DNA from 2 places in the Delftia deserti genome. Region 2 is predicted to be linked to the other one. Evidence: riboswitches for the same ligand, from Rfam matches in the RefSeq annotation. Region 2 holds a riboswitch; the other holds the start of a gene.
The links. Region 2 has a riboswitch for glycine ahead of gcvT (glycine cleavage system aminomethyltransferase GcvT). Riboswitches for the same ligand answer to the same signal wherever they lie in the genome.
Positions count from the first base shown of each region.

Region 1: linked by a shared signal. The riboswitch ahead of ACFPFG_RS20810 (D-amino acid dehydrogenase) and the one ahead of gcvT (glycine cleavage system aminomethyltransferase GcvT) in region 2 are both predicted to bind glycine.

Region 1 covers NZ_JBHSIH010000001.1:4,327,769-4,331,153, forward strand. Annotated here, with positions in the region: gene ACFPFG_RS20810 (D-amino acid dehydrogenase) at 1-1,305, opposite strand, end outside; glycine riboswitch at 1,398-1,508, opposite strand; gene ACFPFG_RS20815 (PepSY domain-containing protein) at 1,884-3,385, shown strand, end outside.
Region 2 covers NZ_JBHSIH010000001.1:6,619,038-6,622,422, reverse strand. Annotated here, with positions in the region: gene ACFPFG_RS31190 (fatty acid--CoA ligase) at 1-1,376, opposite strand, end outside; glycine riboswitch at 1,546-1,657, shown strand; glycine riboswitch at 1,673-1,791, shown strand; gene gcvT (glycine cleavage system aminomethyltransferase GcvT) at 1,851-2,984, shown strand; gene gcvH (glycine cleavage system protein GcvH) at 3,119-3,385, shown strand, end outside.

The DNA of each region.
Region 1 (3,385 bases), 2.3 Mb from region 2:
TGCGCTGCGATCCGGGTCCATGACTGCAGCTCCCAGAAAATCGAAATCCACGGCCGGCTGTCTGCCGCTGACCAGGTCGGCGAGCGCCATGCCGGAGCCGCAGGCATGGGTCCAGCCCAGCGTGCCGTGGCCGGTGTTCAGGAACAGGTTGGCGATGGGCGAGCGTCCGATCAGCGGCACATTGCTGGGCGTGGCGGGGCGCAGGCCGCTCCAAAATTGCGCGCGTTCGGCATCGCCGGCGCCGGGGAACAGCTGCTGCACCCGCCGCACGATGGCCTCGCAGCGCACGGGGTCCAGGTTGCGGTCGTAGCCGTTGAACTCCGCCGTGCCCGCGATGCGCAGCCGGTCGCCCTGAGCGCCCGTATAGCGCGAGAACACCAGCTTGAACTCGTCGTCCGTGAGACTGACCTGATAGGCCTTGGCGGGGTCCAGTACCGGCAGGGTCACGGAGTAGCCCTTGGCCGGATAGATGGGCAGGCGCAGCCCCAGCGGCTGGGCCAGCAGCGGGCTGAACGAGCCCATGGCCAGCACATAGGCGTCTGCCTGGATGCGTTCGTAGCGGCCCTCGGCATTGGTCATCTCCACATGGTCGATATGGCGGCTGGCGCCCGCGCCCGTGGTGCGCAGCGCCGTCACATGGTGGCTATGGCGGAATTGCACGCCCGTGGCGGCAGCGATGCGCGCCAGCTCGCGTGTGAAGAGGTTGGCGTCGCCTGATTCATCCTCGGCCGTATAGGTGGCGCCCGCTATCTGCCCGCGCACATGGGCCAGGGCCGGCTCCAGGCGCACGGCTTCGTCGGCATCGATCAGGCGGCGGTCGCAGCCCAGGGCCTGCATCTGCTCGGTGGGCTTGAGCGCGCCCTCGAACTCGCGGGCGTTCGTGTAGAAGTGCAGGATGCCTTGCATGCGCTGCTCGTACTGGATGCCGGTGTCCGACCGCAGCTGCTGCAGCGCCTCGCGGCTGTAGGTGCCCAGGCGCACGATCTGCTGGATGTTGTGGCGCGTGCGCGCGGGCGTGCAGTTGCGCAGGAAGGACAGGCCCCAGAGCCACTGGCGCATGTCGGCACGCAGGCGAAACAGCAGCGGTGCGTCCTGCCGGCCCAGCCAACCGAGCAGCTTCAGCGGTGCGCCTGGGTTGGCCCAGGGCTCCGCATGGCTGACCGAGATCTGCCCGCCGTTGGCAAAGCTGGTTTCGGCGCCGGGCGCAGCCTGGCGGTCTATGACGGTCACTTCGTGACCCAGGGATTGCAGATAGTAGGCCGAGGCGGTGCCGATCAGGCCGGCTCCGAGAACGATGACGCGCATGACAATGCCCTTTCAAAGGCATGTGCCGGTCACGCGGAAGCTGGTAGCTATGGATTTAATAGCAAGCAGCCGGCGTCCGTCGTGACGCAGCTGCCGCTCCCCCTGTCCTTGGTACCTGAGAGATTCACCGCCGTCCATGGGGACGGGGCTTGCTCCTTCGGTGCGCCGCGCCTTGCGCGCGGCGGCTCTCCAGACGGCATGATGAGTTTGCAGTACGGAACCTGAGCGTGTATGGGAGTTTGCGCCTTCGGTGAGGCCGGCACCGTGGCGCCCGCCTGCTCTCCTGCTGATGGCGATTCTAGGGGGCGGCCCGTGCCGCTGCCGCTAGGCGTAAACCCCAGGTCGGCCTGCGGGCCTATCGCCTGCGCGCAACATGCGGTAAATGAGAACAATTTAGAATTTCGCGCTGATGGCGCCTTCCCTCCCTGGCCCCGGCCGACGCCGCCCGGGGCTGGCGAACGGCCGCCATGCACGACCACTGCCTGCTGCCAGCTACCCTCTGCCCGCCTCCCATGCACCGCTCCGTACTGATGCTCCGTTGCGCACCGATGGACATCTGACTGCCTTCGTCCGCCCCCATGACTTTCAAGAAAATCTGGTTCCAGCTGCACTGGTTCTTCGGCATCACGGCCGGCACGGTGCTCATCGTCATCGGGCTGTCGGGCGCGGTGTTCTCCTTCCACGAGGAAATCCTGGGCTGGATGAACCCCGGCACGGCAACCGTGCCCGCGCGCGATGCCGCGCCGCTGGCGCCGCCACAGATTGCGCAGGCGCTGCGCGAGGCCGGCGAGCAGCGCGTGGTCCAGCGCATCACCGTCTTTGCCGAGCCCGGCCGCTCGGCCCAGGTGGCCTTCAAGCCGCCGGCCGGCCAGCGCCGGGGCCAGACGGTCTTTGTCAATCCCTACACGGGCGCCCAGCTGCCCGAGCAGCACGGCACGGAGTTCTTCGAATGGGTGGAGCGCCTGCACCGCTGGCTGCTGCTGTCGCGCGATGACGGCAAGCCCATCACGGGCACGCTGGCCGGCCTGTTGCTGATGCTGTCGCTGTCGGGCCTGTACCTGCGCTGGCCGCGCCGGCCGCTGTCATGGCGCACCTGGCTGAGCTTCGACCCGGCGCTCAAGGGCCGCTCCTTCCTCTGGGGCCTGCACTCGGTGGCGGGCACCTGGGCCCTGGTGGCCTATGTGGTGTTCACCTGCACTGGCATGTACTGGGCCTTTGGCGTGGTGCGCAGCACGGTGGACGGCTGGGCCGGCGTGCCGCCGCGCGTGGCCGCTCCCGCGGCGCCGTCCTCGAAACCCGGTGGCGGCCGGCCTGAGCCGGCTGGCGTGCAGCAGCCCATCGACATCGCGCCCGGCTGGGCCGCCTTCGAGCGCATCGCCCATGGCTGGCAGTTCGCCCAGCTGCGTCTGCCCGAGCGTGCGGGCCAGCCCCTGCAGATCAGCTGGCTGGATGCCGACGCCGCCCATGAGCGCGCGCGCAACCAGATGGCCTTGCTGCCCGACGGCGCCGTGCAGCGCGACGAGCGCTATGCCGACCTGCCCACGGGCCGCCGCGCCGTGGGCGCCATCTACCCGCTGCACATGGGCACCTATTTCGGCATGCCGGGGCGCATCTTCATGACGCTGGCCTCGCTGATCATGCCCCTGTTCGCCATCACGGGCTGGATGCTCTACCTGGACCGCCGGCGCAAGGCGCGCGCCCTGGCCAAGGAGCGCCAGGCGCTGCTGGAGGACCCGCCACCGTCCGCGCCTGCGGGCCAGGACACCGTGCTGGTCGCCTTCGCCAGCCAGGCCGGCCGTGCCGAGCACCTGGCCGTGGCCACCGTGGCTGTGCTGCGCGGCGCAGGCATGGCGGCCAGCCTGCAATCCGTGGCGAGGCTGGATGCCGAGCAGCTGCGCCACCATCGGCGCGTGCTCTTCGTGGCCAGCACCTTCGGCGAAGGTGATCCGCCGGATGCCGCGCGCCGCTTTGCGCGCCTGCTGGGCGCGGCCTCGGGCTCGGCCCTGCCGCATCTGCAATACGGCCTGCTGGCGCTGGGCGACCGGCAGTACGCGGCCTTCTGCGGCTTTGGCCATGCGCT
Region 2 (3,385 bases):
TCGAGCACATCGGCGTGTTCGACCAGCGCGTCTTCCACCTCACGCGGATAGACGTTCTCGGCACCCGAATTGATCATGTAGTCGATGCGGTCGCGGATCCAGAGGTAGCCGTCGTCGTCGATGTGGCCCAGGTCGCCCGTGTGGTACCAGCCGTGCGCCAGGGCGCGGGCATTGGCGTCGGGGCGGTTGAGGTAGCCGGCCATCATGCAGGGGCCGCGCACCAGGATTTCGCCCACCTCGCCGGGCAGGCAGGCCTCGGCCGGATCGGTGGGGGCGTTGTCCTCGCGCAGGCGCGCCACGATGAGGTCATGGCCCATGGAGGGCAGCCCTGCCGAGCCCGCGTGCGAGAGTTGCTCGCGCGGCAGCAGGACGGACATGCAGGGACCCATTTCCGTGGTGCCGTAGACCTGGACCAGGTCGCTGCCGACCTTGCGCGTCCATTCGCGGATCAGGTGCGGCGCCATGGAGGCGCCGCCGTACTCCACCAGCCGCAGCGCGGGCGCCTGCTCAGGCGAGGCAATGGGGTCGGCCAGCAGCATGGTGACCATGGTGGGCGCGGCAAAGAAGAAGCTCACGCGCTCTTCGCGGATCAGGCGCCAGGCCTCGGTCACGTCGAAGCGGCGCAGCAGCACCTGGGTGGCCCCGGCCTGCAGGCGCGGCAAAAAGCTGGTGTGCAGCTCGGCCGTGTGGTTGAGCGGCGCCATGGCCAGGCCCACGTCGTCGCGCGTGAACTGCATGGTCTGGTGCATGAGGGCGTTGTGCGCCAGCTTGCTGCGGTGCGTGTGCAGCACGCCCTTGGGCCGGCCCGTGGTGCCGCTGGTGTACATGAGGATGCAAGGATCGCTTTCGCGCACATGGGCCTGTGGCGGCGCGCTGCTGCGGCCGCTGGCCAGGGCGGACAGGCGCTGCGTGGCCCAGATCGGCAGCGCGTCGGCCTGGGTATCGTCGGCAAAGATCCAGTGCTCGACGCCCGTGCCAGGGCCACCCCCGCCTTCGGCCTTGAGCAGGGCCTGGGCGCGTGCGGCCACCTCGCCGCCCTCTTGCTCGAAGACCAGGGCGCGCGCTGCACCGTCCTTGAGGATGAAGGCCAGCTCCTGCGCCGCCAGCCGGTAGTTGATGGGGTTGAAGATGGCGCCCAGGCGCGCGGCCGCCAGCATGGTGAAGACAAAGGCCGGCGTGTTGTAGAGAAAGGCGGCCACCACGTCGCCATGGCCTATGCCCAGCTCGGCCAGGCCGTGGGCGTGGCGGTTGACCTCGGCATCGAGCTGTGCATAGGTCCAGGCGCGGCGCTCGCCGCCCTCCCACGCGACCAGGGCTTCCTTGTTCGGCAGGTAACGTGCCGGCCAGGCCAATGTGTCTCCCAGCGTCTGCTGCATGTGCGCTTCTTCCTTCTCGCTCACGAGATTTCATATATCGATGCATCTCAATGTAGGAGATTTTTTAGACAGTTATGCAATTTGCAAATGCATCCATGCAGGCAAGCGCATGGAGCTGCAGTCGGCCCGCGGAAATCCCGCAGCCGCGCAGGGGCCGGCCGCAGCTAGAATGCGCCGGTCAGGAGAGAGTGCCCGCCCGGCCGCAATGGTCACAGGCAGCGGCGCCGCCGAAGGCGCAGGGTTCGTCCCGAACGCTCAGGTAAAAGGACTGGCACCGCCTGCCGCCACGGCCGCAGGCGTTCCTAGCTGGAGAGAGATGCAGGGCACGGCGGTGTGCCCCATCCACCGAAGGAGCAAGCCCCACGCATGGAAGGTGCGGGTGAATCTCTCAGGTAAAGCGGACAGCAGGGCAGGACATCCCGGGATTCCGGGATGGCGTTGTGCCTTGCCCCTTGCCGAAAAGAGAGTCCCTCCTTGACCGCTGCCTCCACCACCGATCTGCTCAAGACCCCGCTGTTCGACCTGCACCAGGAACTGGGCGCTCGCATGGTGCCGTTTGCCGGCTACTCCATGCCCGTGCAATACCCGCAGGGGCTGATGGCCGAGCATCTGCACACGCGCGAGGCGGCAGGCCTGTTCGATGTCTCGCACATGGGCCAGATCAGCCTGCGCGGCCCGGATGCCGGCGCCGCGCTGGAATCGCTGCTGCCCATGGACGTGCTGGGCCTGGGCGAACACCGCCAGCGCTACGGCCTGCTGCTCAACGACGCGGGCGGCATTCTGGACGACCTGATGTTCGTGCGCCGCGAGGACGACCTGTTCCTGATCGTCAACGGCGCCTGCAAGCACGAAGACCTGGCGCACATAGAGGCCCGCATCGGCCAGCGCTGCGAAATCGAGCCCCAGTTCGACCGGGGCCTGCTGGCGCTGCAGGGCCCGCAGGCAGCAGTCGCCATGGAGCGCCTGCTGCCCGACACGGCCGGGCTGGTGTTCATGACGGGCGGCTACTTCGACTGGGAAGGCGCCGAGCTGTACATCACGCGCAGCGGCTATACCGGCGAGGACGGCTTCGAGATCTCCTTGCCCGCCGGCCACGCCGAGGCCTTTGCCCGTGCCCTGCTGGCCCAGCCCGAAGTCAGGCCCGTGGGCCTGGGCGCGCGCAATTCGCTGCGCCTGGAAGCCGGCCTGTGCCTGTACGGCAACGATCTGGACACGACCACCACCCCGGCCGAGGCCGCCCTGAACTGGGCCGTGCAGAAGGTCCGCCGCATCGGTGGCGAGCGCGAAGGCGGCTTTCCCGGCGCGGCCGCCGTGCTGGCCCAGCTGCAGTCGCCCGAGCTGCTCACGCGCAAGCGCGTGGGCCTGGTGGCCCTGGAGCGCGTGCCCGTGCGCGAAGGCACGGAGCTGCTGGACGCGAGCGGCCGCAAGGTCGGCCAGGTCACCAGCGGCCTGCTGTCGCCCACGCTGAACCAGCCCGTGGCACTGGCCTATGTGGAGCCGGGCAGCGCCGCCATCGGCACCACGCTGCAGGCCATGGTGCGCGGCAAGGCCGTGCCCATGCAGGTGCAGGCCACGCCCTTCGTGGCGCCCCGCTATCACCGCGGTTGAGGACAGCCTGCGCGCTTGGCGTGGATCGAGTTCGGCGGATTCGTTTTTCCTGCCATCGCATGCCGCTACAGTGCGCACTGACCTTTCTCAAACCGCCTTTCACAGGTTTTTTTCAGTTTCTATCGGAGCAAGCCATGAGCATCCAGTATTCCAAGGACCACGAATGGATCAACGCCGCCAACCCTGACGCGGCCATCGTCGGCATCACCCTCCACGCGCAGGATGCGCTGGGCGACGTGGTGTTCGTCGATCTGCCCGCCGTGGGCACCAGCTTCAACCAGGGCGATGTGGCCGGCGTGGTCGAGTCCGTCAAGGCCGCCGCCGATGTCTACATGCCCGTCAGCGGCGAGATCGTCGAAGTCAACGAAGCCCTGCGCGACGACCCCTCCCTGGCCAACAGC